DNA from 3 places in the Brachybacterium phenoliresistens genome. Region 1 is predicted to be linked to each of the others. Evidence: predicted binding sites of a transcription regulator. Region 1 holds the regulator's gene; each other region holds the start of a gene.
What was found. Region 1 encodes HrcA, which represses chaperone genes, less so after heat shock. Its sites were predicted from a motif close to TTNGCACTCGNNNNNNNCGAGTGCNAA; they were not measured.

Region 1 (10,407 bases):
AGCAGCAGCATCTCCTCCGCGGCGCTGTGCCCGGACTCCGCCGCCTGGCGCGCGGCCACGCTCGGGCACACCACGATGTCCCCCAGCAGGCCCTCGGGGGACGGGTCGAGCTCGGTGCCGGGGGTCAGCTCGTCCATCGGGAAGCTGAGCACATCGGTGGGGCCGGGCTCGTCCATCCAGCGGATGTGCAGCTGCTCCATCTCCGTCTCGTCGATGAACCGCAGCGACAGCTCGGTGGCGGGGTGCAGGTGCATCGCCTCGAAGACGAAGCGGGCCAGCGCCACGAACTCGAGCTCGTCGATGCGGACGGTGGTCTCGTTGCGCACTTCGATCATGGGGTCATGCTCCTCGGGGTCCGGACGGGGACGGGCCGCCGCGGCGGCGGGACTCGCGGTTGCCGCCCGGCCCGACCTCCCAGCGGCCGTAGGCCTCGACGATGTCGCTGACCAGGCGGTGGCGCACGACGTCGCGCGAGGACAGGCGGCAGAAGGCGATGTCCTCGACGCCGGAGAGGACCTGCTCGACCACCCGCAGGCCGCTGCGCTGGCCGCCGGGGAGGTCGACCTGCGTGACATCGCCGGTGACGACCATGGTCGAGTTGAAGCCCAGGCGGGTCAGGAACATCTTCATCTGCTCGGGCGTGGTGTTCTGCGCCTCGTCCAGGATGATGAACGCATCGTTCAGGGTGCGCCCGCGCATGTACGCCAGCGGCGCGACCTCGATGGTGCCGGCGCCCATCAGCCGCGGGATCGACTCCGGGTCGAGCATGTCGTGCAGCGCGTCGTACAGCGGCCGCAGGTACGGGTCGATCTTCTCGTTGAGGGTGCCGGGCAGGAAGCCCAGCCGCTCCCCCGCCTCGACGGCGGGCCGGGTGAGGATGATCCGGTTGATGCGCTTGGCCAGCAGGTGCTGGACGGCCACGGCCACGGCGAGGTACGTCTTGCCGGTGCCGGCAGGGCCGATCCCGAACGTGATCGTGTTCTCCTCGATCGCGTCGATGTAGGTCTTCTGGCCCAGCGTCTTGGGGCGGATGGTGCGCCCGCGCGAGGACAGCACGGCCTGCGAGAGCACCTTCTCGATGCGCTCGCCGCCCAGCCGGTCGTCGCCGTAGAGCGCGGCGGCGCGCTGCACCGCCTCCGCCGTGACGCCCTGCCCCTTGGCGGCCATCTCGATCAGCGAGCGGATGATGTGCTCGCTGCGCCGCAGGGCCTCCTCGGTGCCGCGCAGGGTGACCTGGTGGCCGCGCACGTGCACGTCCGTGTCGGGGACCACGTCCTCGAGCGCGGCCAGCGCCTGGTCGTTCTCGCCCAGCACCTGGAAGGGGCTGAGGTGGTCCGGGATCGCCAGCCGGCGCTCGCGTACCTCGGGTGCGCGGCCGGGGACGGATTCGAGATCGGTCACATCTCTCCTTCTGCGAGCTCTCCGCTCGCCAGGACGTGGGCGTGCACGTGGAAGACGGTCTGCCCGGCGCTCGCGCCGGTGTTGAAGATCAGGCGGAACTCCCCGTCGGCCAGCTCCGCGGCGACGTCTCGGGCGACCTCGACGACGTGGGCGAGCAGCTCGGGCCGGGAGGTGAGGTCGCGGACGTCCCGGTGGTGCTCGCGCGGGACGACGAGGACGTGGACCGGGGCCTTGGGGGCGAGATCGCGGAAGGCGATGACGGCATCGTCCTCGTGCACCCGATCCGAGGGGATCTCCCCCGCGACGATCCGGCAGAAGACGCACGCGTCGTCGCGCAGGGCGGGAGCGGCGGATTCCATGGGGGGAAGTCTACGCGTGCGCGCGCCGCGCCCCGGAGCTCCCGCGTCGTGGCCGTCCGGGCCCGGCCCCTCCGGCAGCGGCGGGCGCCCTCCGGGATCGTTGAATGTTGAAGGGATCACAGCGGAATCGGGAAGATCCGCTGGCCCGCGAGGGTTGGACCCGTCATGGCTACCCTTGGAATCATCGTCTCCAGCACCCGCCCGAACCGCATCGGCGGGCACGTCGCCCAGTGGATCACCGAGCACGTGGACGGCTGGGACACGGACCTGATCGACCTGCGCGAGGTGCAGCTGCCCTCCTTCGACGAGCACAGCGCTCCGAAGGCCGGCCTGGAGCGCGCGACCGACCATGCGAAGGCCTGGGCCGAGCGCATCGGCGCCCTGGACGCCGCGATCATCGTCACCCCGCAGTACAACGGCAGCTACCCCGGTGCGCTGAAGAACGCGATCGACTACCTCTACGAGGAGTGGAACGGCCTGCCCACGCTGCTGGTCGGCTACGGCTGGGGCGACGGCGCCGAGGTGCTCGAGCTGCTGGAGCGCCTCATGCGGCGCTTCGAGACCGACCTCGTCGGCGAGCTGGGCCTGGGCTTCGGCGCGGACCTGTCCCCCGAGGGCGCGATGGGCGTGCGCCCCGAGAAGCAGCAGGCCCTGGTCGAGGCGCTCGCGGCCCTGCGCGAGAAGGCCGACCAGCGCTCCGGCGCCGTCGTCGCCTGACCCTCCCCTCCTCCTCCCTCTCCCCCGATCACGACAGGGCGGGCGCCGCACGGCGCCCGCCCTGTCCGCATCTCCGCAGCCCGGCGGCGGGCCGCATCGGCCTCGATGCGCCTGCTCCGCGCGTCCGGCCCCGGCGAGAGGGCCCGGCGAGAGGGCCCGGCGACAGGCTCAGCCCCAGCGGCCGATGAGGGCGCTGATCGCGGCGATCGCCGCCGGTCCCGCCGTCGAGGAGCGCAGCACCTCCGGCCCCAGCAGCACGCTGCGGGCCCCGGCCTCGCGCAGCGCCGCGATCTCCTCCTCGGCGATACCGCCCTCCGGGCCCACCACCAGCACCACGGCAGCCCCCTCGCGGCCCTGCAGCGCGCGCAGCGGCGCGGCGAGATCGACCAGCGCCGCGCTCTCCTGCTCGTGCAGCACGAGCACCATCGAGCCCTGCTCGGCCCATTCCCGGGTGCGGCGCACGAGCACGGCGGTGTCCACCGCCTCCTCGACGACGGGCACGCTCGGGCGCCGGGACTGCTTGACCGCGGCGCGCACGGTCGCCTCCCACTTGGCGCGGCCCTTGCGCAGCTTCTCGCCGCGCCACACCGACACGCTGCGCCGCGCGATCCACGGGACGAGGACATCGGTCCCGAGCTCGGTGGCCGCCTCGACCGCCTGCTCGTCCCGACCCCCGGTGGCGAGGGCCTGGACCAGCACGAGGGCGGGGCGGCGCGGGACCGCCGGGACCGGGTCCTCCAGCAGGCGCAGCTCCAGGGACTCCTTGGCCGCCGCCACCACCTCGGCGACCGCCTGGGCACCCGCCGGGTCGGTGAGCAGGACCCGCTCCCCGGGGCCGATGCGCGCGACCTTCGCCGCGTGGCGCCCCTCCTCCCCGGTCAGCGCCAGCCCCTCCCCGCGGCGCGCCGGCGACAGCGCGCCGTGCGGCACGAGGAACGCCGCGGGAGTGGCCGGCATGTCAGAGATCCCGGAAGCGATCGCGGATCTTGTCGAAGACTCCGCCGTGGCGTCGCCCGCCGGTGCGCGGGGTCTCCTCCCCGCGCAGGGCGGAGAACTGCTCGAGGAGATCCTTCTGCTCGTCGGTCAGCCCCGTGGGGACCTCCACGTCGATCTCGACGCGGATGTCCCCGCGACGCTCCCGCCGCAGCGGCGTCACGCCGAGGCCCTTGAGGGTGATCTCCTCGCCGGGCTGGCTGCCGGGACGGATCTGCAGCTCCTGGACGCCGTCGAAGGTCTCCAGGGGGACCGTCGCGCCGAGGGCCGCGGAGGTCATGGGCACCGAGACGTGGGCGACGAGGTCCTCCCCGTCGCGGGTGTAGATCTCGTGCTCCTGGACCGCGAGCTCGACGAAGAGGTCGCCGGCCGGGCCGCCCGCCTCGCCGATCTCGCCCTCGCCGCGCAGCTGGATGCGGGTGCCGTTCTCGACGCCGGAGGGGATCTTCACGGTGAGCGTCTTCTCGCTCTGCACGCGCCCGTGGCCGGCGCAGCTGGGGCACTTCGACTCGATGATGTCGCCATGGCCCTCGCAGGCGGTGCAGGGCGCCATGGTGACCATCTGGCCCAGCAGGGACTGCACCACGCGCTGGACGTGGCCGGTGCCGTTGCAGGCGCTGCACCGGGTGGGCGAGGTGCCCTCCGCGCAGCAGGAGCCGTGGCAGGCCTCGCACAGCACGGCCGTGCGGAAGGTGACCTTCTGCTCGGTGCCGAAGACGACGTCGCGCAGATCGATGGTGGTGCGGCGCAGGATGTCCCCGCCGCGGCGCTGGCGCGGCACCGGCCCCTGCCCGCGGCCGCGCATGCCCGAGGCGCCCGCGAACATGTCGAAGATGTCGGAGAAGTCGAATCCGGCGCCCCCGCCCCCGGGGAAGCCGCCGCCCATGCCAGGCCCGCCGCCCATGTCGTACTGGCGGCGCTTGTCGGGGTTCTTGAGCGTCTCGTAGGCCTGGGAGACCTTCTTGTACTTCTCCGCCGCGTCCGGATCGGGGTTCACGTCCGGATGCAGGGTGCGGGCCGCCTTCTGATAGGCCTTCTTGATCTGGTCCGTGGTGGCGTCGCGCGGCACGCCGAGCAGGTCGTAGTAGTCCTCGTTCACGAAGCGGTGTCCTTGGTCGATGGGTGGTGTGCGGAGGGGCGGCGGGCGCGGCCGCTCACTCCAGGAAGCGATGGATGTAGCGGGCCAGGGCCTGCACGGTGGAGATGCCGGTGACGTAGTCCATGCGGGTGGGGCCCAGGATCGCCAGATGCGACCCGGCACGGTACCCCGCCCCGACGAGAGACGCCTGGGTGAGGGATCGGTTGCGGTTCTCCTCGCCGATGCGCACCTGCACCGTCCCCGGCTCGGCGCCCATCTCCGAGAGCAGGCGCAGCAGCACCAGCTGCTCCTCCAGGAGGTCCAGCAGCGGCTCCATGTCGCGGGCGAAATCAGCGGCGGAGCGCGCCAGGTTCCCCGTGCCGGCCATGACGATCCGATCCTCGGTGCGGGAGGCGGCGAGGGCGGCGACCACGTCGGTGACCTCGCGCACGGCGTCCTGATCGGCGGGCGCCGTGGCGGCGACCAGCCGGGCCAGGCCCCGCTCGACGTCGTTGACCTCGCGTCCGCTGACGGCCCGCAGCAGTCCATCGCGCAGGCCCTCGTAGAACTCGGCGTCCCGCGGCTGGGCCAGGGCGATCGTGCGCTGGTCCACGCGGCCCGCCTCGGTGATCAGCACCACCAGCAGGAGCGAGTCGGCGACCTTGACCAGCTCGACGTGGCGCACCCGCGCCTGCTGCGGCGCGGGGTACTGCACCATCGCGACCTGGTGGGTGAGCTGCGAGAGCAGGCGCACCGTGCGGAAGAGGAGCTCGTCCACGTCCCCGGCGTCCTCGAGGAACGTGCTGATGGCGCGCCGCTCCCCGGTGGAGAGCGGCTTGATCGTCGCCACGTGGTCGACGAAGGCGCGGTAGCCCTTGTCGGTGGGGACGCGGCCCGCGGAGGTGTGGGGCTGGGTGATCAGCCCTTCCTCCTCGAGGACGGACATGTCGTTGCGGACGGTGGCGGCGGACACCCCGAGGTCGTGCCGATCCAGCAGCGACTTCGAGCCGACCGGTTCGCGGGTCGAGACGAAGTCCTCGACGATCGCACCGAGGATCTGGAGCTTGCGCGGGTCCATGCCGTCCGCCTCCCGTCTGCGTGGCTGGGGCCGGGTCCGATCGTCACAGTTGGCACCCGGCGGTTCCGAGTGCCAATGCTACGCGCTCCGGGCGGGTCTCCGCGGGAGGCGTTCGCCACCGGGGTACCGTGACGGCGTGTCACCGAACGCCTTCCCCGATCGCTATGGCTCCGATGTGCTGAGCTCCCCCGCGGCCCACCATCGGCGCCGCCCCGTCGCCCGCGACGTCCCCGTCTCCCGGGGTCTCGTCGTCGAGGAGGCCTCGACCGGCTTCACCGGCGCGGTCACCCGGCTCGAGAAGATCGCCGGCGAGATCGTGGTCGAGCTCGAGGACGGCCGCGGCGTGCTGCGCTCCTTCCCGCTGGGCCCCGGGTTCATGATCGACGGCAGCCCGGTGCGCCTGGTGCGCCCCGTGCGCTCGGGCCCGGCGGCCCCGAAGCGCTCCGCGAGCGGCTCCGTCTACGTCGAGGGCGCCAAGGCCCGCACCGCCCGCGCCTCCCGCATCTGGGTCGAGGGCAAGCACGACGCCGAGCTCGTGCAGAAGGTGTGGGGCCACGACCTGCGGATCGAGGGCATCGTCGTGGAGATGCTCGACGGCGCGGACAACCTCGCCGAGCGCGTCGAGGACTTCGCCCCGAACCCGCAGCGGCGCCTGGGCATCCTCGTGGACCACCTCGTGCCGGGCTCGAAGGAGACCCGCATCGCCCAGCAGGTGATGAGGATGCGCGGCGCCCAGGGCAACGTGCTGATCCTCGGCCACCCGTACGTCGACGTGTGGCAGGCCGTGCGCCCGGCCCGCGTGGGGCTGACGGCATGGCCGCACATCCCCAAGGGCACCGACATCAAGCACGGCACCCTCGCCGCGCTCGGCTGGCCGCACGAGGACCAGGCCGATGTGGCCCGGGGGTGGCAGCGCATCCTGTCCACCGTGCGCTCCTACGCCGATGTGGAGCCGACGCTCTCGGGCCGCATCGAGGAGCTCATCGACTGGGTGACCGTCCCGCAGGAGTGACCCTCGCGCATGGGTGACCGTCCCGCAGGAGTGACCCTCGCGCATGGGTGAGCCGTCCTGCAGGACGCGCAGGCTCGCCGTCGGGTCCAGGGCGCCGTCGGGTCCAGGGCGCCGTCGGGTCCAGGGCGCCGTCGGGTCCAGGGCGCCGTCTGGTCCAGGGCGCCGTCTGGTCCGGGGCGTCGCCGCGCCCGGCCAGTGGCCCCGGCTCCGCGGAGTGCGCGGTCCGCCCCCGCCCCGTTCCGGCGCTCCCCCAGGATCCTGGGGGTTCTCCCCCATGACCGGGCCGGGCGGCACCCGATACGCTCAAGGGGACCAACGACCACCTCGTCAGGGAGACGCCATGAGCACCCCGAGTCATGACCACGGCCAGGACACCTCCGGGACGCCCTGGGGCACCCCGCCCGCGCAGTCGGGCGCCGAGCAGCCCGCCGCCGAGCAGGCAGGGGCCGAGAACGCGGCGCCCGCCCCGGCGCAGGACCCCTACGCCACCCCGGCGGCGCCCGTCGCCGGCGGGGATCCCTACGGCGCCTCGCACGGCTCGGCCGACGGCGCCGCCGCCCCGGCCGCGCAGCCCGACTGGACCCAGCCCGGGGAGCCGGCTGCGGCCGCGCCGCCGGTCGGCGGCACCCCGGGCGGGACCCAGCCCGGGGAGCCGGCTGCCGCCGCGCCGGCGGTCGGCGGCACCCCGGGCGGGACCCTCCCCGGCGCCTCCCAGCCGGACCCCTACGCCGCATCGGCCGCCTATGCGGCGCAGCAGCAGGGCCAGAGCGCGGGACAGGATCCCTCCGGGGCTCCGCAGAGCCCCTACGGCGCGCAGCAGAGCCCGTACGGTGCACCGCAGCAGAGCCCGTACGGAGCCCAGGAGAGCCCGTACGGCGCTCCCGGCGCGCCGTCGGCCCAGGCCGGACAGCAGGGCTATCCCGGCGTCGGCCAGCCGGGAGCCGGCCCGAACCCGGCCGGCCAGGGCCAGCCCTTCGCTGGCCAGGCCCAGGGCCAGCCGGGCGGGACCCAGTTCTCCGAGACCCCGCCGCCCGGGACCAAGGGCGCCTACGCCGGCGCGCTCAGCGGCCAGCCCACCTCCCCGGCCGATGCCCGCACCTGGGCGATGCTCGCGCAGCTGTCCGTCGTGATCGGGCACGTGGTGAGCATCGGCTTCCTGGGCTGGGTGGGGCCGCTCATCGTGTTCCTCATGTACAAGGACCGCAGCCGCTTCGTGCGGTTCCACGCCGCGGAAGCGCTCAACGGAGCCATCGCCGTGCTCATCAGCTCCGTGGTGCTGTCCATCGCGATCGGGATCTTCGCGATCGTCACGCTGGGCATCGGAAGCATCGCATTCCCCCTGATCGGCCTGCCCGCGCTCATCCAGCTGATCTTCGCGATCATCGGCGCGGTCAAGGCGAACCAGGGCGAGTGGTGGAACTACCCGGCGAACATCCGCCTGTTCTCCTGATCCGGGGCTCGATCCGCGAGCACCGGCGTCCCCTCCGCAGCGCCGTCGCCCCCTCGGGGCGGCGGCGCTGCCGTGCTCAGGGCCGCCCATCCCGCCGCGGGAGGTCATTCTCCGTCGCTTGAACGAGCGTTCAAGCGACGGAGAATGACATCCCGAGGGACGCGGCGGAACCGGGCTCGGCGAGGCGGAGCTCGGCGGGGGTAGGACGCGGTGCAGTGCAGAGGTATCGGGGGCCGGCGCCGGGTCAGTCGGTGAGGTCGCGGATCACCGCGTCGGCCAGCAGCCGGCCGGGACGGGTGAGGACCAGGCGGCCGCGGGCGGCCGCATCGGCCTCGAGGTGGCCGCGGCGCACATGCACGTCGATCATGTCGCGCCGATGCGGGGCGATCTGGTCGGCATCGAGACCGTCACGGATGCGCAGCTCGAGCATGATCCGCTCGAGCGCCCTCTCCTCCGGGGAGGTCCGTTCGGACTCCTGGCGCGGCAGGACGCCCTCGCCGAGCATCCGGGCGTAGCGGCTGGGATGCTTGACGTTCCAGGCCCGCAGCCCGTCGCGGTGCCGGTGCGCCCCGGGGCCGATGCCCCACCAGTCGCGGCCGCGCCAGTAGGCGAGGTTGTGCTGGGAGCGGTGCGCGGGAGTGCGCGAGAAGTTGGAGACCTCGTACCAGCTGAGCCCCGCCGCCTCGAGCAGGTCGTCGATCGCCTCGTACTTGTCGGCCATGTCGTCGCCGTCGGGCTCGGGCAGCTCGCCGCGGCGCACCTGCCGGGCCATGGCCGTGTTCCCCTCGATGATCAGCGAGTAGGCCGAGATGTGGTCGACCTCGCAGGCCAGAGCGGACCGGACGGAGGTGACGACGTCCTCGAGCCGCTCCCCCGGCGTGCCGTAGATGAGGTCGAGGCTGACGTCGAGACCGGCCTCCTTCGCCCACTGCACCGCCAGCGGCACCCGTTCCGGGTCGTGGGTGCGCCCCAGGGTCGCGAGCACCGCCGGCACCGCCGACTGCATCCCGAAGGACACCCGGGTGATGCCGCCCTCGGCCAGGCGCCGCAGGGACTGCGGAGTGACCGAGTCGGGGTTCGCCTCGGTGGTGACCTCCGCGCCGGGTGCCAGGGGGATCAGGGACCGCAGGTGGGCGAGGAGGGCGACGAGATCGTCCGCGGGCAGCAGCGTGGGCGTGCCCCCGCCGAAGAACACAGTCCCGACCTGCTCGTAGACGTGCCCTGCCGCGGCGTCGTCGGCCAGGGTCAGGTCCATCTCCCGCATCGCATGAGAGGCATACTCGGCCTGGCTGCCGCCCCCGCCCAGCTCGGTGGCGGTGTACGTGTTGAAGTCGCAGTACCCGCAGCGCACCGCACAGAACGGCACATGGATGTAGACCGACAGATCCCGGGGTCCGGGCACGTGCACCGCGGGAGCATCGGCCGACGGGGTCGGCGCGCTCACAGGCCCATCCCGAGGCCCAGGCCGCGCCCCGTCGAGCGCAGGCGCTGCGGGAACTGCCGCGGGGATCCGGCGCGATCCAGAGCGACCAGCGCGGAGCGGACCAGGGATTCGTACAGCACCGTGCCCGTCGCCTCGGCCCAGTCCAGCAGCCGTGCCGCCGGCTCCGGCGCGAGCCCGCGGTAGACCTGGCCGATGCTCACCTCGTGCTCGGGCCGGGCGAGGACCTCGATCCGGTCCCCGGCGCGGACCTCGCCCTCGGTGAGCACGCGGAAGTAGGCGCCGCAGCGACCGGCGTCCCGGAAGCGGCGCGGCCAGGAGCGGTCCTGCATGCGCGCGGCGAAGGTCTTGCAGGGCTCGCGGGGGCAGGTCGCCTCGATCACGGCCTCGCCGATCTGCCAACGCTCGCCGACGAGCGCCTCGTCGGTGTCCTGGCCGGTGGTCACGAGGTTCTCGCCGAAGAAGCCGTCGGGCAGGTCCTCGCCGCGCTCGCGGGCGAAGGCCTCGCGCATCTCCCGGGAGACGGCGTAGACGGCCTTGAAGATGCCTCCGTGATGCTCGCGGTCGCCCTGGACGTCGCCCAGCACGCCGTGCGCGAGCAGCCGCACGGGACCGTCCACGGGGCGCTTGTCGATGCCGCTCATGAGCCGCCGTTCGGGGACGGCGAACAGCTCGGCGACGGTGCAGACCGCGGCGATCCGCCCGCCGGCGGCGGGATCGATGCTCACCTCCAGCGCACCGGCGGGGGCGGTCACTTCTTCTTGCCCTCCTTGGCGGCGCCCTCGCCGTCGGAGGACAGGGCTGCGATGAACGCCTCCTGCGGCACCTCGACGGAGCCGATGTTCTTCATGCGCTTCTTGCCCTCCTTCTGCTTCTCC
Region 2 (10,407 bases), on a different contig from region 1:
CCGCCTCGGCGTCGCTGACCTGCGCACCCTCCGCGCTGAGGGACTCGGAGAACGAGTCGCACAGCACATCGGAGGGGACCGGTTCGGAGGTGCTGGCCACGAGGATCCGCGCGGCGGCCCCCGTCGGCTGCTGGCGGTCGTAGTGGAAGTCGTACAGCTCGTCGTCCTGCGAGCCGAGGTCGGTCCAGTTCCTCGGCGCCTCGAAGCTCGCGATGTCGGTCTCGATGACCTCCGTCGCCCTCGGGGAGATGGAGTCCCGCTTCACCACGAGGAACACGATCCCGGCGCCGGCGGCCAGGATGATCACGAGCACGGCGATGCCGACGCAGGCCACCAGCGCCCACAGACCCCCCGGAGGGCGGGGCCTGCCCGATGCCGCCGGGCCGCCGGATGGCGTCGGGCCGCCCGGTGCCGACGGGCCGGTGCCTGGGTATGCCGCGCTGCTCATCGCCGTCCTTCTTCCCCTGCGCGCCTGGACGGGGCCCACGCTACCGCGCCGGCCGCACGACCTCGCGGCTCTCCGTAGCATCCGCGCCGCCCCGACGGGAAGTGAGGTATGCCTTACTTCCGGGGTCCCGCAGCCCTAGACGGCCGCTGGCCTGCATCGGAGGATGGACGCGTCCGCACCGATGTCGGACCCCGCCGCCGCCGGAAGGACTCCCGTGCCCGCTCGAACCATCGCCTGCCTGGACGCCGAGGTGCTCCGCATCGAGGACCTCACGCCGAGCTTCCGCCGCGTCACCTTCGGGGGCGCGGGCCTGGACCGCTTCGGCATCGACGGGCCGCCGCGGGACCTGCGCATCAAGCTGCTGATCCCCGCGCACTCCCCGGAGCTGCTGCGCCGCGGAGAGGCCCGACGCTTCGACGTCCCCGCCTTCCTCGCGCAGCAGGAGGCCGCCGGCGTCTCCTGGTACCCGGCGTGGCTGCAGATCGATCCGGCCGAGCGCGGCTGGATGCGCACCTACACCGTCCGCGCCTGGCGCGAGGACGTGCGCGAGCTGGACGTCGACATCGTCCTGCACACCCCGGCCGATGCCGAACCCGCCGGCCCCGCCGAGCGCTGGGCGCGCGACGCCCGCGTCGGCGACCGCCTGCACCTGCTGGGCCCGGACCGCGAGGCCCCCGGGCCCACCGGCGGCATCGAGTTCCGCCCCGACGCCACCGGCGACCTGCTGCTGGTGGGCGACGAGACCGCGGTACCCGCGATCGCCTCGATCCTCGCCTCCCTGCCGCCCGAGGCCTGCGGCCGCGCCCTGCTCGAGGTCCCGCTCGCCGCCGATGCCGACGCCGAGGCGCTGACCCTCTCCGCCCCGGCCGGGGTGGAGGTCACCTGGCTGCCCCGCGAGGGCCGCGCCCAAGGGGCCCTGCTCGACGCCGCCGTGCGCGAGCTGCTGCGGCCGGGCGCCGGCGCCGCGGCCGATGCCCCGCTCGAGGAGGTCGACATCGACACCACCATCCTCTGGGAGACCGGCGCCCGGGAGGACGCCGCCTCGCAGACGGGCGACGCGGGGGCCGCCTCGCCGGAGTCCGGACCGGCCTCCGCCCCGGCAGGGCACGGACCGGAGTTCTCCGCCTGGATCGCGGGGGAGGCGGGGGCGGTGACGGGGATCCGCCGCTATCTCGTCCGCGAGGTCGGCGTGGACCGGCGCCGCGTCGCGTTCATGGGCTACTGGCGCATCGGCCGCGCGGAGAGCTGAGCTGCCGCGGGCCGCGGCTCAGGACGTCGCGGCCCCCGCAGGTCCGGCCCCGTCGGCTCCGGGCCGTCCGGGCCGCACCAGTCCGGTCTCGTAGGCCAGGACGACCAGGGCGGGACGGTCGCGGGCCCCGGTGCGCGCCAGCAGCCGGCTGACATAGGTGCGGGCCGTGGCCGGGCTCAGGTGCACGTGGGCGGCGATCTCGTCGTTGGTCAGGCCCCGGCCGATGAGCGCCAGGATCTCCCGCTCCCGCTCCCCGAGCCCCTCCAGCGCCGTGGGATCCGTGCCCTGCCCGCCGGCCTCCGCCGCCGCCCGCATGACGGTCTCCGTGACCGCGGGGGAGAGCAGCGCGCCGCCCGCGGCGACGGTCCGGATCGCCGCCCGCAGATCCGTCGGCGAGACGTCCTTGAGCAGGTAGCCCGACGCCCCGGCGCGCAGCGCCTCGTGGACGTGCTCGTCCTCGTCGAAGGTGGTGAGGATCAGCACCCGGCAGCCGCGCAGGAGTGGATCGGCGAGGATCTCCCGGGTCGCGGCCAGCCCGTCGAGCACCGGCATGCGCACGTCCATCAGCACGAGGTCGGGGCGCAGCGCGCGGACCTGCGCGATGCCGGTGCGGCCGTCCGCCGCCTCCCCGACGACGACCACGTCCCCGTCGTGCTCGGCGAGGGTGCGCAGCCCCGTCCGCACCAGGGCCTGGTCGTCGACGATCACCACGCGGATCGGATCGGTGCTCATGAGCTCTCCCGGGGCAGGGGGATCCGGGCGTGCACCGCGAAGCCGGAGCCCTCGGGGCCGGCATCCAGGGTGCCGCCGTGCAGGGCCGCCCGTTCGCGCATGCCGCGGATCCCGGCCCCGGCCGGCCACGGATCCCCGGGCGACGTCGGCGCCGACGTGGGTGCCGACGTCGGCAGATGCGTCCTGGCCGGTCCCGACGCGTCGGCCGGGCCCTCGTCCCGGATGCTCAGCGTCAGCCATCCGTCGCGGGCGGCGAGGTCGATGTCCGCGCGCCGCGCCCCGGAATGGCGCAGGACGTTGGTCAGCGACTCCTGGATGATCCGGCAGGCGGCGGCGTCGATCCCGCCGGGCAGGCGGTCGATCCCGCCCTCGGTGCGCACCGTGATCTCGAGGCCGGTGCCGCGGGCATCGGCCAGGAGGTCGTCCAGAGCAGCCAGCCCCACCGCCCCGCCGGCTGGACCTGCTCCTGCGACTGGACCCGCTCCCGCGGCCGGACCTGCTCCTGCGGCCGGACCTGCTCCCGAGGCTGGATCCGCCCCCGCAGTCGGATCGGCTCCCGCGGTCCTGCCGGTCTCCGCCTGGCCGCGCAGCAGCCGCACCGTGCCGCGCAGCTCGGCGAGGGCCTGCGTCGTGGAGGCGCGCACCTGCTCGAGCGCCTCCCGCGCCGGCGGGTCGGCGTCCCCGAGCGCATCGGTCGCGATCCCGGCGTGCAGGGACGCGACGGCGAGCGCATGGCCGATGCTGTCGTGGAGGTCGCGGGCGGTGCGCAGGCGCTCCTGCTGGAGGCGGTCGGCCGCGGCGCGGGCCTGCCGCTCCGCGGTGAGTTCCTCGATGCGCCGGGTGCGCTCGCGGGCCTGGCGGGTCAGGCGGATCGCGGCGCCGAGGGCGATCGCGGCGGCCGCCAGCGCCAGCTCGGTGACGTAGCCGTAGCCGGAGACCGCATCGGCCGGGTCCGGGACGGCCAGGCGGAAGTAGGAGGCGACGGCCAGCAGCACCGCCGCGGCGCCGACCGCCCAGCGGGTGCGGCCCTGCTCGGCCGCGGACAGCAGCGCACCGGCGGCCGGCAGCACCATGCCCAGCGGCGGGAGGTCCGCGATGTAGTAGGCGAAGATCGCCGCGACGGTCGCGACGAGCACGAGGACGGGGGCCCGCCGGCGCAGGAGGAGCAGCGCGCCGATGCCGGCGCAGCAGGCCAGGGCCGCCCCGGTCGTGCCCTCCCGGGGCCCGGCCGCGACGACGGCGGCGAGCACGAGGGCCGTCGCGAGCGCGAGGCCGGCATCGGCCAGGCGCGCATCGGGGCGGGCGTCGTCCATGGTCCCAGCGTAGGCGGGGGCCCGCCGCTGCGGCATCGCCGGCAGGCGACCTCCCCTGTCGCCCCGGGGCGATCGCGCGGTCGATGCCGGACGCCCGAGCCGACGCCTGCGGGCCGATGCCCGCGGACGGCGGCGCCGGAAGGCTGATGCCATGGCTGAGAACACCACTCCCTCCCGTCCGCATCGCTCCGACCCCGCCGGGCCCGCCGCCGGCTCGGCCCCCGTCTCCGGGCCCGCAGCCGGTCCCGCTCCCGTCTCCGGGGCCGACCCGGCCCCGGCCCCGCCCCTGCCGTGGCTGCTCATCGGCGGGCTGGCCTCCCTCGTCCTGCTGTGGCCGATCACCGCGCTGCTGGGCCTGGGCTCGGGGGCGCCCCGCGCCCTGATCCTCGTCGCCCTGATCGGGGCGACCTGGATCGGCGTCGTCGGCCTGGGCCGCGTGCCCCGGCCGGTCCTCGTGCTGGCCCTGACGGGCCTGGCCGGCGGGGTGATCACACTGGTCCTGGCCGCCGTGCTCGGCGGATCCGGCCGGCCGTGGTGGACCCACCTCGTCGCCCTGGGCATGGACGCCCTGTGGGGGGCGATCGCCGGTCTGCTCGCCCTGGCGGTGCAGCAGCTGCGCGGCGGGGCGCGCCGATGACCGGCCCCGCCGCCCGGCCGCGGAACATGCCCGCCGCGTGGCCGCCCCGCCCGTCCCCGGTCCTCTCCTCCCCGGCCCTCTCGTCCCCGACCCTCCCCGTCCCGGACCTCCCGTTCCCGCGCCGCACGCTGCTGCGCCGGGCCCTGCTCGGCGGCGCGGTGCTCGCGGCGGCGCCCGCCCTGGCCGGCTGCGGGGGCCTGGCGGGAACCCTCTCGACCAGCGGCATCCGCGCCGTGGAGTTCGACCAGCCGCTCGCGATCCCGCCGCTGGCCGAGTCCGAGGCCTCGGGCGGGGTGCGGCGCTTCCACCTCACCGCGCAGGAGGGCAGCATCTCCTGGCCCGGCATGCCCGAGCCCACCCCGACCTGGGGCCTGAACGGCCCCTTCCTCGGACCCACGCTGCGCGCCCGCCGCGGCGAGAACGTCGAGGTCACCGTCCGCAACGCGCTGCCGGAGACGACCAGCATGCACTGGCACGGCATGCACCTTCCGGCCGCCATGGACGGCGGGCCGCACCAGAGCATCGAGCCCGGCGGGACCTGGCGCCCGAGCTGGGAGATCGACCAGCCCGCGGCGACGCTCTGGTACCACCCGCACCCCCACGGGGCGACCGAGCGTCACGTCTACCAGGGGCTCGCCGGGCTGTTCCTGATCGACGACGAGCGCAGCGACTCCGTCCGGCTGCCCCGCGAGTACGGGGTGGACGACATCCCCCTGATCATCCAGGACCGCCGGGTCGACGAGGAGGGACGCCTCGTCCTGGAGGACTCGGGCCGCGAGCCGGGGATGCTGGGGGACACGATCATGGTCAACGGGACCATCGGCCCCGTCCTGGAGGTCGCGGCGCAGAGGCTGCGGCTGCGCCTGCTGAACGGCTCGACCGCCCGCACCTACGCGCTCGCGCTCGCCGACGAGCGGCCGATGACGATGGTCGCCAGCGACGGCGGCCTGCTGGACGCCCCGGTGGAGCTGAGCCGCCTGCGGCTGGCCCCGGGGGAGCGGGCCGAGGTCGTCGTCGCCCTCACCCCGGGGGAGACGGTGCGCCTGCGCAGCCTGCCGGTGGACCTCGGGGCGATCGCCGTGCCGGCGCTCACGGGGGCGGACGACGAGTTCGACGTCCTCGAGCTGCGGGCCGCCGCGTCCCTCGCCCCCGCGCCGGAGCCCTCCTGGGGGAAGGACCCGCAGCCTGCGCCGCTGCGGGCGCAGGACGCCGTGCGGACCCGGACCTTCGCGCTGCAGGGCCGCACCATCAACGGCGCGCGCATGGACATGCGCCGCATCGACGAGGTGGTCCACGTCGGCACCGTCGAGATCTGGGAGGTGACGAACACCGAATCGGTGCCGCACAGCTTCCACGTGCATGACGTGCAGTTCCGGATCCTCGACATCGACGACCAGGCGCCGCCGGACCATCTGGCCGGACCTCAGGACACCGTCTATCTCGAGCCGCGCCGCCGCTACCGCCTCGTCCTGCGCTTCGACCGGTACGCGGACCCCGCCATGCCGTACATGTACCACTGCCACATGCTCCTGCACGAGGACGGCGGCATGATGGGCCAGTTCGTGGTCATCGAACCCGGCACCGAGGACCAGGTCGCCGCCCCGGGGACCGGGGGCGCCGGCCACGCCGGGCATGCGGCGGACGGCGGGCACGCGCCGGATGCCGGCCACGCGCCGGATGCCGGCCACGCGCCGGACGGCGGGCACGCCGGGCACTGACCACGGCCGGGATCGGGCGCGGGGGATCGGCCCGCGGGACGCGCCTCCGGGAGGCCGGCCCCCGGGGGATCAGCGCGGTGCGGCCGACGCCCCGCCCGCCGCGGTCTCCTCGCGCACCACGCGCCAGTCCACGGGGCCGGCGCCCTGGGCCGCCAGCAGCTCGTTGACCCGGGAGAAGGGGCGCGAGCCGAAGAACCCGCGCGAGGCCGACAGCGGGCTCGGGTGCGGGCTCGCCACGTAGGGCACCTCCCCCAGCAGGGGGATCAGGGACTGCGCGTCGCGGCCCCACAGGATCGCCACCAGCGGGCCGCCGCGGGCGACGAGGGAGCGGATCGCGAGCTCGGTGACCTGCTCCCAACCGCGCCGCCGATGGGAGCCGGGGGTGCCGGGCCGCACCGTGAGCACCCGGTTCAGCAGCAGCACGCCCTGGTCCTGCCAGGCGGAGAGGTCCCCGTGCGGGGCGGGCGCGATGCCGAGGTCCGCCTCCAGCTCCGCGTAGATGTTCGTGAGGCTGCGCGGCAGCGGGCGCACGTGCTCCTCGACCGCGAACGACAGGCCGATCGGATGCCCGGGCGTGGGGTACGGGTCCTGGCCCACGACGAGCACGCGCACCTCGGACATCGGCCGGGTGAAGGCGCGCAGCACGTGCCGGCCCGCCGGCAGGTACCCGGCGCCGGACTCGGCCTCCTCCCGCAGGAAGTCCCCGATCCCGTGGATCCGGGCCTCCTCGGGGGCGAGGGCCTCGGCCCAGTCGGCGGCGATGATCTGCGTCAGCGGGGTCGGCATGGCACAAGTCTCGCACCCGGCCGCGCGCGATGCGGCGTGCCTCCGCGGCCGCGCAGCGGCATCGGCCTAGCCTGGATCCATGCGTCCCCGATCCGCCGCCGATGCCTCCGCGAACCCCGCGGAGCCGCCCTCGCACGCGCCGGCCGGGGACGAGGGCACGCAGGCCCCCGACGCATCGGGCCTCAGCGACCGCGACCGGCGCATCCTCGCCCTCGAATCGCGCACCTTCCGCTTCGTCGGCGCGAAGGAGCGGCGCATCCGCGAGGAGCTGGGCATGACCCCCACCGCCTACTTCGTGCGCCTGAACACCCTCCTGGACGAGCCGGCCGCGCTGCGGGAGGCCCCCGCACTGGTGCATCGGCTGCGCGGCCTGCGCACCAGCGGCGACGAGCACCGTCCCGGCCCGGCGCACGCCGCCTGAACCCTGCCCGCCCCCCGAATGGGCGGCCGCGCGGCGTGATCCCCCGCGCTCCCGGGGCGTGTGCTCACCGCCGCAGCGCCCCGCAGCAGGTTTAATGGGGCCGTGGCTGATTCCGAGTACCCGTACCCGCCCGACGAGTTCGACCGGGAGGCGGCGACGGCGTCCCTCCACGGGGCGCACCGTGCCGAGCACCCCTTCTGGCGCCAGAACCTCGTCTACCTGATCATCATCGCCGCAGCGTTCGTCCTGCTGCTGGTGCTGCTGTTCGCGATCGGCGGGATGGGGCGCAACACGCCCGAGGAGCGGGCCGAGGCCCCCACCTCGGCCGCGGAGCAGACCGAGCAGACCTCCGCCGAGGGCGGCGAGGAGACGACCGCCGAGGAGACCCCCGTCCCCGAGCCGGACCGCACCACCCCCGTGATGGTCGTCAACGCCGGCGGCATCAACGGACTGGCCGGCGCCTGGCAGGACACGCTCGAATCCGCCGGCTGGACCCGCGTGGACGTCTCCACCGCCGACAACCTCCAGGAGGAGCCCGTCGTGTTCTACCGCGACGAGGCCGATGCCGACACGGCGCAGGCGCTCGCCGCCGAGGTCGGCGCCGGCGAGGCGCGCCAGAGCGACGAGTACGACGCCACCATCACCTTCATCGCCGTGAAGGAGCCCGGCGCCGACCAGGACCAGGGCGGCGACGGCGAGGGGCAGGGCGAGGGCGAGTGACGCCCGGGCGGGCCCCGTCGGGCCCGCCCCTCCTTTCGGAGCGAACTCATCGGCCCAGGGGTTAGCACTCACAGCCTCCGAGTGCTTATGATGATCTGGCACTCGTCGGCGTCGAGTGACAGCTCTGTCCTCGCCGCCGTGCGGTGCCTGATCGGGGGACGGCTGCGCCGCCCTGCCGACCAGGAACATTCCGGCTCCGTGAGGGGTCCGTCCCGGCGTGACGTGAACGCCTGGGCGGTCCTCGTCCGTCGCGGGCACAGGGCTGGGTGGACACCACAGACACGGGAGAGATTCCACAATGGCCAAGCTCATCGCTTATGACGAGGAGGCCCGTCGCGGCCTCGAGCGCGGTATGAACCAGCTCGCCGACGCCGTCCGGGTCACCCTCGGCCCCAAGGGGCGCAACGTCGTCCTCGAGAAGTCCTGGGGCGCCCCCACGATCACCAACGACGGCGTGTCCATCGCCAAGGAGATCGAGCTCGACGACCCGTACGAGAAGATCGGTGCGGAGCTCGTCAAGGAGGTCGCCAAGAAGACCGACGACATCGCGGGCGACGGCACCACCACCGCCACCGTCCTCGCCCAGGCCCTGGTCAAGGAGGGCCTGCGCAACGTCGCCGCCGGCGCCAACCCGATCGCGCTCAAGCGCGGCATCGACAAGGCCGTGGCCGCGGTCTCCGAGACCCTGCTCAAGCAGGCCAAGGAGATCGAGACCAAGGAGCAGATCGCGAACACCGCCGCCATCTCCGCGGCCGACCCGGCGATCGGCGAGCTCATCGCCGAGGCGCTCGACAAGGTCGGCAAGGAGGGCGTGATCACGGTCGAGGAGTCCAACACCATGGGCCTCGAGCTGGAGCTCACCGAGGGCATGCGGTTCGACAAGGGCTTCACCTCGCCGTACTTCGTGACCGACGCGGAGCGTCAGGAGGCGGTCCTCGAGGATCCGTACATCCTGCTCATGAACTCCAAGGTCTCCAACGTCAAGGACCTGCTGCCGCTGCTGGAGAAGGTCATCCAGGCCGGCAAGCCCCTGGCGATCATCGCCGAGGACGTCGAGGGCGAGGCCCTCGCGGTCCTGGTCGTCAACAAGCTCAAGGGCTCCTTCAAGTCCGTGGCCGTCAAGGCCCCCGGCTTCGGCGACCGCCGCAAGGCGATGCTGGAGGACATGGCCATCCTCACCGGCGGCCAGGTCATCTCCGAGGAGGTCGGCCTCAAGCTGGAGACCGCCGGTCTCGAGCTGCTGGGCCAGGCCCGCAAGGTCGTCGTCACCAAGGACGAGACCACCATCGTCGAGGGCTCCGGCGACGCCGACCGCATCGCCGGCCGCGTGAAGCAGATCCGTGCGGAGATCGAGAACTCCGACTCGGACTACGACCGCGAGAAGCTCCAGGAGCGCCTGGCGAAGCTGGCCGGCGGCGTGGCCGTCATCAAGGCCGGCGCCGCGACCGAGGTCGAGCTCAAGGAGCGCAAGCACCGCATCGAGGACGCCGTGCGCAACGCCAAGGCGGCCGTCGAGGAGGGCATCGTCGCCGGTGGCGGCGTGGCTCTGCTCCAGGCCGGCAAGGACACCTTCGCCACCCTGCAGCTCGAGGGCGACGAGTCCACCGGTGCGAACATCGTCAAGGTCGCCATCGAGGCCCCGCTCAAGCAGATCGCGGTCAACGCCGGTCTCGAGGGCGGCGTCGTCGCGGAGAAGGTCAAGTCCCTGCCCGTCGGCGAGGGCCTGAACGCCGCGACCGGCGAGTACCAGGACCTCCTGGCCGCCGGCATCATCGACCCGGTCAAGGTCACCCGCTCCGCGCTGCAGAACGCGGCGTCCATCGCGGGCCTGTTCCTGACCACCGAGGCCGTCGTGGCCGACAAGCCGGAGCCCAAGGCCCCGGCCGGCGGCGGCGACGACATGGGCGGCATGGGCGGAATGGGCGGCATGATGTGATCCAGCCTCACGGCTGATCGCGGCGCCCGCCGCTGGTCGAAGGCCCCGATCCTCTCCGGAGGGTCGGGGCCTTCGCCGTCTGCGGGGGCGTGGAACTCTCGGGCCCGGGGCTTCGCCGTGGCGGGGTCGCGGACCCTTCAGGGCGGGGGCTTCGCCGTAGCGGGGGCGTGGACCCTTCGGGGTGGGGGCTTCGCCGTTGCGGGGGCGTGGACCCTCGAGTCGGGGCGTACGACCTCCGTGGTGACGGTTCCGGGGCGCGCGTCATCATCGATCGGAGTAAATCCGTCGCATCGCGAACGATCGGAGTGATCCCGTCGCTTCCCGCGCAGGAAGCGACGGGTTCACTCCGATCGTTGGAGGGGCAGCCTCGTCCGTGGGGCGTGGGGCGTGGGGCGTGGGGCGTGGGGCGTGGGGCGTGGGGCGTGGGGCGTGGGGCGTGGGGCGTGG
Region 3 (10,407 bases), on a different contig from region 1:
CGGCAGGCGGAGGTCCCCGCCCTGCTCTCCTGGGCGGGGATGGGGGCGATCGGTCTGGTGATCCTGCTGGTGCCGCGCCTGGCCCGCAGGCCCCGCCTGGCCGCCGTCGGCCGGGCGCTGGCGGCCTGCGCCCCCCTGGCCGCGCCCGTCGGCCTCGCCGCCGGGGCCGTGCCGTGGTGGCGCGCCGATCACCCCACGCTCGCCCTGATCGGCGTGATCTGGCTGGGCGCCCTGCCGCTGGCCGCGCTCCTGCTGCTGGGGCCCTGGCGCCGCTCCCGGATGGGTCTGGCCGCGGCGAGCGCGGCGATCGTCGCCGGCGGGATCCTGCTGGAGTCGGCCACCGGGTCACGGCTGCAGATGGGCTCCCCGCTGGGCGCCCAGGCGATGATCGGCGGGCGATACTACGGGATCTCCAACCACCTGTTCGGCCTGGTCATCGGCGCGAGCACCGTGCTGCTGCTGGGGCTGTGCGCCCGGGCGGCCACGGCGCGCGGCCGGGTGGCGAGGGTCCTCGCCGTCGGCGCGGTGGTGACGGTGGTGTGCGTGGCCCCGTCGATGGGCGCGGACTTCGGCTCGATGCTGGCCCTGGTGCCGATGTTCGGGCTGCTCGCGCTGCTCGTCTCCGGAATCCGCCTGCGCCCCTGGCACGTGCTGGGGCTGGGCGCCCTGGCGGTCGCGCTCGTGGGGACGGTGGCCGTGCTGGACTGGCTGCGCCCCAGCGACCAGCGCACCCATCTGGGGCGCTTCGTCGACAGCGTGCTGGACGGCGACCTCGGCGCGGTGATCCTGCGCAAGCTCTCCGAGAACTGGGAGATGACCGTCGGCATCCCGGGCCTGGGCGTGCTCGTGGTCGTGGCGGCGGCTCTCTCCGTCGTGGTGCTCATGCCGCGCCGGGCGGGCCTGCAGCGGCTGGCCGCGCTGGACGACGCCGTCCCCGCCTCCCGGGCGGTGCGCGTCGCGATCGTGGCCGGTGCCTGGCTGGGCTTCGCGGTCAACGACACCGGTGCCGTGCTCGTGGCGGGAGCGCTGGCCATGTGGCTGGTGCTGCTGCCCGTCGCGCTGCCCGATCCGACCTCCGCTCGAGACGGGGCGATGCGCACCGCCCTCTGAGGCGGGGCGGCGACCGGTGCGGGGGCGAGTCGCGGGGCGCGGGCATCGGCGCCCGAGGCCTGCGCCGCGGAGATTGCCGGAACGGGCCGCGGGCGGTAGCTTCGCAGGAGGCGCGACACGGACGACGACGAGGTGGAACGTGATGACCGCTGGCCCCTGCCCACATCGCAGGTCCCCATGATGCGCGCCCCCGGCTCCCCGGTGGAGGACGCGTACCAGGCCCAGCTGCTGCGCGCCCACGCCGAGCTGCGCGAGGGGAACCTGCCGGCCGGGCAGGACCGGCCCGGCATGGTGCGCCGGGCGGTGCTGGAGTCCTGGCGCCGCTCCCTGTCCCGCCTGCAGGATCACCCCACCGTCCCGTCGCGGCCGGTGCTCGCCGCGCCCCAGCTCGAGTCCGCCCGCTCCGGGCATCTCTTCGGTCCGATCATGCCGCTGCTGCGCTCGCGGCTGATCGCCCCGGCCGTCGAGGCCGGCATGCTGGTGGCGCTCGGCGACGCGCAGGGCCGCCTGCTGTGGGTCGAGGGGCCCAGCGCCGTGCGCACCCGCGCGGAGTCCATGGGCTTCGCCCCCGGCGCGGACTGGTCCGAGGAGGCGATGGGCACCTCCGCCCCGGCCCTGGCGCTGGCCACGGGCTCCCCCGTGCAGGTGGTGGGCGCCGAGCATTTCGTGGAGGCCGTCCACCCGTGGAGCTGCAGCGCGGTGCCGGTGCTGCATCCCCGCAGCGGCGAGGTCATCGGCGTGATCGACGTGACCGGGGACGTAGGCGCCGTGGCCCCGATCGTGCTGCCGCTGCTGCGCTCGACCGCTCTGGCCGCCCAGGAGGAGCTGCGCGCTCTGCTCGCCCCCGGAGCAGCCTCCCGGCCCGGGCGCACCGGGGCCGGGGCCGTCGAGGACGAGGGCGCCGGGCACGGGACCGGGACCGACCATCGGCCGCTGCTGCAGGTGATGGGGCCCGGTGCGCCCCGGCTGCGCTGCGGCGGGCGGGACCTCGAGCTCAGCGGGCGCCACGCCGAGCTGCTGCTCCTGCTGCACCTGCACCCCGACGGGATCCGCGGCGCGGAGCTCGCCGAGCAGCTGCACGGCGACCCCCGCCACGAGGGCACGGTCCGTGCCGAGGTGGTGCGCCTGCGCCGCCTGCTGGGGGCCGGCGGGCCGGGCCCCGACGGCCGCGCGCTCCCGGAGGGCTCCCGGCCGGGGATCGCCTCGCGCCCCTATCGTCTGCTCGGCGAGGTCGACAGCGACCTCCGCCAGGTCCGGCAGGCCCTGGACAGGGCCGATGTCGCCGCGCTGCTGGACGCCCACCGGGGCCCGCTGCTGACCGCATCGGACGCCCCCGCCGTCGTGCGGGCCCGCGAGGAGCTGGCCGCGCATGTGCGCGAGGTGGTGCTGGAGCACGCCTCCGCCGAGCAGCTGTGGCGCTACGCCCAGCGGCCCGAGGGCGCGGGCGACGCGGAGGTCCTCATGACGGTGCTCGCGCTGGCCCCTCCCGATGCGCCCGAGCGCTCGGCCGCCGTGGTGCGCCTGGAGGCCCTGCGCCGAGAGGCCGGTTGAGCCGGACCGCTGCCGCCCGGCGTCGCATCGGCCCATCAGCTGGCGGCCCATCGGCCATGAGCGGGCACGGACCTGCGGTGCAACGTGGATGCAACGTGCGCGGGGCTACGGTCGCGGGACCTGACGGCGTCGTCATGAGCGGCGACGCACCGGTCCGCATCGAAGGAGCTGCCATGACTGTGTACGCACGGCCCGGGACCGAGGGCGCGAAGCTCGCCTTCTCGCCCCGCTACGAGAACTACATCGGCGGCCAGTGGGTGCCGCCGGTGAAGGGCCAGTACTTCGAGAACCCCACGCCCGTGACCGGGCAGGTCTTCACCGAGATCCCCCGCTCGACCGCCGAGGACGTCGAGCTCGCCCTCGACGCCGCCCACGCCGCGGCCGCCACCTGGACGAAGACCTCCGCGGCGGAGCGCTCCGTGATCCTGAACCGCATCGCCGACCGCATCGAGGAGAATCTCGAGATGCTCGCCGTCGCGGAGACCTGGGACAACGGCAAGCCCGTGCGGGAGACCCTCAACGCCGACCTGCCGCTGGCGGTGGACCACTTCCGCTACTTCGCCGGCGCGATCCGCGCCCAGGAGGGCGGCATCTCGCAGATCGACGAGAGCACCGTCGCCTACCACTTCCAGGAGCCCCTCGGCGTGGTCGGCCAGATCATCCCGTGGAACTTCCCGATCCTCATGGCGACCTGGAAGCTCGCCCCCGCCCTCGCGGCCGGCAACTGCGTGGTGCTCAAGCCGGCCGAGCAGACCCCCGCCTCGATCCTGGTGCTCTTCGAGCTGATCGGCGACCTGCTGCCGGACGGCGTGGTGAACATCGTCAACGGCTTCGGCACCGAGGCCGGCAAGCCGCTGGCTTCCAGCCGGCGCATCGCCAAGATCGCCTTCACCGGCGAGACCACCACGGGGCGCCTGATCATGCAGTACGCCTCGCAGAATCTCATCCCGGTGACCCTCGAGCTCGGCGGGAAGAGCCCCAACATCTTCTTCGAGGACGTGGCCCGGGAGAAGGACGCCTTCTACTCCAAGGCCCTCGAGGGATTCGCGATGTTCTCCCTGAACCAGGGCGAGGTCTGCACCTGCCCCTCGCGGGCGCTGGTGCAGGACTCGATCTACGACTCCTTCCTGGCCGACGCCCTCGCCCGGGTCGAGGCCACCGTGCAGGGCGACCCGCTGGACACCGACACGATGATCGGCGCGCAGGCCTCGAACGACCAGTTCGAGAAGATCCTGTCCTACATCGACATCGGCCGGAAGGAGGGCGCCGAGGTGCTCACCGGCGGGGAGCCGAACGACCTGGGCGGGGACCTCTCCGGCGGGTTCTACGTGAAGCCGACCGTCTTCGCCGGCACCAACTCCATGCGGATCTTCCAGGAGGAGATCTTCGGCCCCGTGGTCGCCCTGACCCGCTTCCAGGACTACGACGAGGCGATCGCGATCGCCAACGACACCCTGTACGGGCTGGGCGCGGGCGTGTGGACCCGCAGCCAGAACACCGTCTACCGGGCAGGGCGGGCCATCCAGGCCGGCCGCGTGTGGGTGAACAACTACCACTCCTACCCGGCGCACGCGGCGTTCGGCGGGTACAAGTCCTCGGGCATCGGCCGCGAGAACCATCGCATGATGCTCGACCACTACCAGCAGACCAAGAACCTGCTGGTCTCCTACGCGGACGAGGAGCTGGGCTTCTTCTGATCCGCGGAAGATCCGCCCGGACGCGGCTCGCCGGACCTCGTGGGTTCTTGCTCTGCCCGCAGCGGGCCATCACGAGCGCGTGCACGAACGGCCGCCATAGAGCCGCGAGCCAGGCGATTGCCTGGCTCGCGGCTCTCAGGCCGCCGATCGTGCACACCGCCGGCCCCTCCGTGCGTTCCTCGGTGCACGCGCCGATGCGCTCGCCGGCGGCGCGGGCGGGCCGCCATCGGTCCCCGAGCCCGCGCACCCCCGTGCTACGCTCCCGGCCATGTCCTCGCGTGCGGTCACCTATCCCCCGGCTCTGGTCGCAGCCGGCGGTGCCTGACGCCCGCATACGGACGACCAGAGCTCGAGGCGAGGACACAGGTCCTCGCCTCTCGTGTTTCCCCCGGGGGCTCTGGCACATGCGCTACTCCTCCATCCGAGGAAGGAGCGGACATGTCCCCTGCCGACGAGGTGCTGCGGCCGATGCTGCGCACCGTCGAGACGATCATCGACGAGGAGTCGCTGAGGGCGCGGCTGGATGCCGGCGAGAGGCTGCGCGTCAAGTACGGCGTGGACCTCACGGCCCCGGACCTGCACCTGGGCCACGCCGTGAACCTGTGGCTGATGCGCCACCTGCAGGATCACGGCCACACCGTGGTGTTCCTGCTGGGGGACACCACCACCCGCGTCGGCGACCCGACCGGCCGCAGCCGCACCCGGCCCGTGCTCGGCGAGGAGGAGATCGCGCGCAACGGGCAGGCCTTCCTCGAGCAGGTCTCCCTCGTGCTGCGCACCGAGCCGGAGCTGCTGGAGGTGCGGCGCAACTCCGAGTGGTACGGGCCGATGGGGGTGAGCGAGATGCTGAGCCTGTTCAGCCTCACCACCCACGCCCAGCTGATGGCGCGGGACATGTTCCGCGACCGGGTGGCGCAGGGCCGCGAGATCGCGCTGCACGAGCTGGCCTACCCCGTCCTGCAGGGCTACGACTCCGTGGCGATGGACAGCGACCTCACCATCGTCGGCTCCGACCAGCTGTTCAACGAGATGATGGGCCGCCACTACCAGCAGCGCCTGGGCAGGCGGCCGCAGGCGGTGATGACCACGGTGATCACCCCGGGGCTGGACGGCGGGGCGAAGCAGTCCAAGTCGCTGCGCAACTACGTCGCCCTCACCGATGCCCCGGGCGAGAAGCTCGGGAAGGTGATGTCGCTGCCCGATGCGCTGGTGGGCACCTGGGCGAGCGCCTACACGGATCTGCCAGACGAGCGCGTCGCCGAGATCGCCGCCGCGGCCGAGGCCGGGGGCGCCCCCGCGCGCGATGCGAAGCTGGATCTCGCCGCCGCGATCGTCTCCCGGTACCACGGGGCCGATGCCGCCGCCCGGGCCCGCGCGCAGTTCCTCGCGGTGTTCTCCGCCGGTGCCGCCCCGGAGGAGATCGCGGACCTGGAGCTTGCCTGCGCGGGTGCCGACCGGGACGCCGCGTCCCCGTCCGGGGTCGGCGGCGTGCGGATCCCGGCGCTCGAGCTGCTGGGCCGGGCCCGCCCCGAGCTCAGCCGATCGGCGGCGCGCCGCCTGCTGGCCCAGGGCGCGGTGCGGGTGGACGGCGCGGTGGTCACCGACCCGGAGGCGATCCTCGAAGTCGCCGACGGCGCCCTGCTCCGGACCGGCCGCCGCTCCTGGACCCGGGTGCGCCTGGCACCGGGACCGGGGTGAGGCGGGGCGGCGCGCTGAGCCTCGGGGCCGCCCGGCTCGCGGAGGCTCGGCACCCGGCTCACGGAGGCTCGACACCCGGCTCACCGGGGCGGGGTCGTCCCGCCGGGAGGCGGCGCGGCCCCGTCCAGGGATCGGCGGGCGGCGCGGCGGATGGCATCGTCCCCGAACCCCGCCTCGCGGGCGGCCCGCACGGCGCCGTCGAGGATCTCCTGGAGCTGCGGGGGGATCTCGGCGGGGCCGGCCGGCCCGGCGGCCACCCGTGTGCCGCCGCCCCGCCGGGTCTCGATCACGCCCTCCGTCTCGAGCTCCTTGTAGGCCCGGGCGACCGTCCCCGGGGCGAGGCCGAGGTCCCGGGCGAGCGTCCTGATGCTGGGCAGGCGATCCCCCGTGCCGATCGTCCCGCGGTCGATCTGGGCGATCACGGCCCGCCGAATCTGCTCGTACGGAGGCGTCGGGTCCTCGAGGTCGACGACGAGGGCGGTCATCGGCGGGCCTGCGCAGGCTCGGCGGTCCGGTCCCGCCCTGCGGGGGCGGCGGCGCCCCGCACGACCAGGCCGGGGAAGACGAGCATCACCGCTCCCCAGGGCAGGGACACGAGCCCGACCACCGCGCCGGTCCAGGGGATCAGGGACTCCGGGCCGTCGATGCGCAGCACCGCCGCCCCGGCGTGGCCGACCAGGGTCATCCCCAGGGCGAGCAGCACGGCCCCCAGCACCGAGGTCGCGCATCGGCGGCGGAGCAGGGCATCGGCCGGGTCGTCCGAGGGCCGGCGGCGCACGATGACCACGATCGCGAGGGCGGCCAGCAGGAGCAGCACCGCCAGGGCCAGGGCCGTGGGCACGGTGTACCAGGCGCCGGGGAAGGGCGAGCTCACGCTCGTGACGAGGTTGCCCTCGGCGTCGACCCCGGAGCGCTCCAGGCACCGACCGTCGGCGCATCCGGAGGCCGCGGCCGTCGCCCAGATGCCGTGCACGAGCAGCACCAGCAGCACGCCGAGCACGGCGACCAGCGGCAGGCGCGGGACCATCGTCGACACGCTCCGGTGGGCGAGCAGCCCGTACCGGTGCCGGGCGCGCGGCGCGGGCATGGTCTGCTCCCCGAGGATGACGGCGAGGATCAGCAGCGCGGCGACGAGGCAGGGCGTGATCGAGAGCAGCCCTCCGTAGGCGAGGCGTCCCGTGGCGGGGATCCCGCGCCCGGTCAGCGCGAGGACGACGCCCAGCAGCGCCCCGGCCGCGAGGATCCCCGCCCAGCGCGCGGCGAGCGCCCCGGGGTGGGTGCCGGTGCGCTGTGCGCCGAGCCGCCCCGCCAGGACGGCGAGCACCAGCACGAGCAGAGCCGCGCCGATCAGGGGCGGCAGGACGAGGACGATGCTGGACATGGGGGCCTCCGGGGGACGCGAGAGCTTGTACTGCCTGTGCGATACAAATGTAGCGCCCTCGCGAGGTTTGTACCAGAACAAACTCCTCGGAAGATCCGGGGCCGAGGTCTGGCACTCTCCGACCGAGAGTGCTAATTTATGGCCAGGCGGGTCACCCCCGGCCCGTCACGCGGAGGACCGCACGCAGCGGCCCTGATGGGAAGGAGACGACATGGCAACCTATGATCCGCTCCGAGACCTGGAGCGCTTCGCGACCACGTTCCTCGATGCCGGGCGCCGCGGCCCACGGCAGATGCCGATGGACCTGTACCGCACCGGGGACCACTACGTCCTGACCGCTGATCTGCCGGGCATCGATCCCGGCTCCGTCGACGTGGACGTCGACGGCCAGCTCCTCACGATCCGCGCCGAGCGGACCCTGCCCACCGATGACCAGGCGCAGTGGATCACCCGGGAACGCACGGGTGGCAGCTTCCTGCGCCAGCTCAGCCTGGGCCAGGGCCTGGACACCGAGCGGATCTCCGCGAGCTACAGCAACGGCGTGCTCAGCGTGACGATCCCGGTCAGCGAGAAGGCCAAGCCGCGCCGGATCGAGGTCCGCACGGAGGATGCGGCCCAGCAGATCGACGCGACGCAGCAGGCCGGCTCCGGCCAGCAGGTCGAGTCCGCCTCGGCCTGAGCGTCGCCGGGGAGGTCGGGCGCCCGGGGATCACCGCCCCGGGCGCCTCGGCCTCACCGACCGCTCGACCCCGCGCTCAGCGCCGGCCCTCGTCGTCCTGGCCCTCGTCGTCCCGGCCCGTGTCGTCCTGCTCCGCCTCGACGGCGGTGTGCACGACCAGGGAGGCGTACTCCCCCGGGTCCAGCGGCAGGGCCGTGTCCGCGGGGATGCGCGGCGTGGGCGCGGCCAGGTGCGCGGCGACGATCACCGCGTGGTCGGGCTCGAAGGGCTCCTCGACGGGCGCGGCCTCGAGCCGGCGACGCAGGGCCTCGAGGTCGATGTCCGCGAGGTAGACGATGTCGTCCGGGCGCAGCGGGCCGCGCAGGGGCAGGGCGCGCAGAGCCCGGTCCAGCGCGGCCAGATCATGATCGGTGAGCGCGCGCGCCTGCTCCGGGGAGAACTCCCCCGAGGCCGGCAGGTCCGAGACGTCCACGGCCGGCAGGTCCTCGACGGGCCGCGCGGCCGGCGTCCCCGCGTCCTCGCCCGCGTCCTGGGCGTGGCCCGCTCCGGCGGCGGCCTCCTCGGAATGCTCGTCCAGCTCGAGCCCGGTGCCCTCCTCCTCGGGGAGGATGTGGCGCCGCTTCGCGAGCGCCCGCAGCACGTCGCGCAGCTGGGCGGCGCGGTGCAGCTGCCCGCGCAGATCGGAGCCGGTGGCCCGATGGTGCAGCTCGCAGGGGACCTCCTCCACCCGGAACCCGGCGGCGAGCGCGTCGATGGTCAGGGACGTCTCCACGCCCCAGCCCCCGGCCAGGGGCTGGCACGCCTCCCAGGCGTCGCGGGTCAGGCAGCGCGTGCCCGACAGCGGCTGGGCGGGCTCCCAGCCGGTGGCACGGCGGATCCCGCGGCGGGCGGTGCCGACCACCATCCCCATCCCTGCGGCGCCGTCCTGCGGGGGCAGCAGCGCGATGGCCATGTCCACCCCGTCCTCGAGGACGGCCTCGACCAGCGGGGCGGCGCCGGCGGCGCTCTCGCCCATGTCGGCGTCCAGGAACAGCAGGGCGTGAGGGGTGAGGTCCGCGCCGATCACCGGCAGCGGGCCTGTGTGCCCGGGGACGCGGGGCTCGGCGTGCAGCTCCTCCTCGAAGGCCTCGCCGCCGTCGGCGCGGGCGGCCGATTCGCGCAGGGAGACGAGGTGGGCGCCGGTGGCCATGGCGGCGGCCTTGCCCTGGTTGGTGCGGTGGCGCACCACGAGGGCGTCGGCCCCCATGGCGACGGCCGAGGTCGCATCGGTCGAGCCGTCGTCGACCACGACCACGAGGTCGACATGGTCGATGCTGCGGGCGGCGCGGATCGTCGCCTCGATCCGCTCCGCCTCGTTCTTGGCGGGGATCACCACGGCGACCGACTCGGGCCGGCCGGCCGCCTCGTGCCCCGCGGCCGTCATCGCAGCGTCACCTGGCGGGCGACGATCCCGCCGCGGGCGCGCCGCTCGAGGGCGGTGAGGGGCTCGGTGGACTCCAGGGCGGTGAGGAAGCGCGCCCGGAACTCCGCGGCGTGCTCCGCGACGCCGGCGGCGCCGAAGCCGTCGGGCAGGTCCCACACCGGGACGGTGAGGCCCTCGGCGCGGAAGGAGCCGACGTAGCGGGTGCCCTCGGCGATCGCCGACTCCCGGCGGGCGTGCAGGCGGGCGACCGCGTCGTAGACCCGCTCCTCCTCGGCGTCCAGCACCCAGCGCAGGTGCTCCTTGGCGCCGGCGTCGACCCAGTAGGCGTGCTCGAGGCCCTCGACCGGGGCCGTCGGCATGATCGACTCGTTCGCCTGGGCGAGGGAGGCCTCGACCTCGGCGGTGCGCTCGGCGCCCGGATCGACCCAGAACTCGAAGGACTCGTGGACGGTGATCGGGAAGCCGCCCTCCAGATCCAGCAGGTCCTGCAGGCGCGGGGAGTCGGCGCTCGGCGAGACGGTGCGCACCGGGGTGCCCGGCTCCGCCTCGAGCGCCTGGGAGAGGGCCTGCCCGAAGGAGCGGGAGAGGTCGTCGGTGGGGACCGTAGCCTGCAGGCCGATGATCACCGAGCCGTCGGAGCGGCGGATCGCGGGCCAGGCCATCGGCAGGATGGTCGCGATGATGACACGGACCGATCCGTGCTCCGCGGTGGTGGCGGCCTCGATCGTCGCGGCGGGGATCAGCTGGCGCATCGCCACCAGGTCCCGCTCGGCGGGGATCCCCTCGAAGGGGCGGCGGACCAGCGATGAGGCGGAGGCGGAAGACATGCCCGCAGTCTACCGAGCGCGGCCGCCGCGCAGGCCCGCCA

Region 2: a site for HrcA is predicted at 8,086-8,112, ahead of groL (chaperonin GroEL). Genes of this name have one in related genera too.
Region 3: a site for HrcA is predicted at 7,546-7,572, ahead of ABD234_RS18235 (Hsp20/alpha crystallin family protein). Genes of this name have one in related genera too.

What each region holds. Positions count from the first base shown of each region.
Region 1 covers NZ_BAAAOW010000001.1:413,121-423,527, forward strand. Annotated here, with positions in the region: gene ybeY (rRNA maturation RNase YbeY) at 1-335, opposite strand, end outside; gene ABD234_RS01900 (PhoH family protein) at 340-1,401, opposite strand; gene ABD234_RS01905 (histidine triad nucleotide-binding protein) at 1,398-1,760, opposite strand; gene ABD234_RS01910 (NADPH-dependent FMN reductase) at 1,926-2,477, shown strand; gene ABD234_RS01915 (16S rRNA (uracil(1498)-N(3))-methyltransferase) at 2,646-3,434, opposite strand; gene dnaJ (molecular chaperone DnaJ) at 3,436-4,569, opposite strand; gene hrcA (heat-inducible transcriptional repressor HrcA) at 4,625-5,626, opposite strand; gene ABD234_RS01930 (DUF3097 domain-containing protein) at 5,763-6,638, shown strand; gene ABD234_RS01935 (DUF4870 domain-containing protein) at 6,979-8,088, shown strand; gene hemW (radical SAM family heme chaperone HemW) at 8,333-9,532, opposite strand; gene ABD234_RS01945 (MOSC domain-containing protein) at 9,529-10,284, opposite strand; gene lepA (translation elongation factor 4) at 10,281-10,407, opposite strand, start outside.
Region 2 covers NZ_BAAAOW010000003.1:402,851-413,257, reverse strand. Annotated here, with positions in the region: gene ABD234_RS09495 (hypothetical protein) at 1-448, opposite strand, end outside; gene ABD234_RS09490 (siderophore-interacting protein) at 663-1,697, shown strand; gene ABD234_RS09485 (response regulator) at 1,716-2,429, opposite strand; gene ABD234_RS09480 (sensor histidine kinase) at 2,426-3,742, opposite strand; gene ABD234_RS09475 (hypothetical protein) at 3,894-4,379, shown strand; gene ABD234_RS09470 (multicopper oxidase family protein) at 4,376-6,097, shown strand; gene ABD234_RS09465 (uracil-DNA glycosylase) at 6,167-6,883, opposite strand; gene ABD234_RS09460 (DUF3263 domain-containing protein) at 6,963-7,304, shown strand; gene ABD234_RS09455 (LytR C-terminal domain-containing protein) at 7,407-8,024, shown strand; gene groL (chaperonin GroEL) at 8,323-9,960, shown strand.
Region 3 covers NZ_BAAAOW010000013.1:41,952-52,358, forward strand. Annotated here, with positions in the region: gene ABD234_RS18205 (hypothetical protein) at 1-1,110, shown strand, start outside; gene ABD234_RS18210 (sigma-54-dependent transcriptional regulator family protein) at 1,243-2,661, shown strand; gene adh (aldehyde dehydrogenase) at 2,835-4,358, shown strand; gene tyrS (tyrosine--tRNA ligase) at 4,797-6,056, shown strand; gene ABD234_RS18225 (GntR family transcriptional regulator) at 6,137-6,541, opposite strand; gene ABD234_RS18230 (hypothetical protein) at 6,538-7,437, opposite strand; gene ABD234_RS18235 (Hsp20/alpha crystallin family protein) at 7,649-8,116, shown strand; gene ABD234_RS18240 (glycosyltransferase) at 8,193-9,539, opposite strand; gene ABD234_RS18245 (DUF5926 family protein) at 9,536-10,366, opposite strand.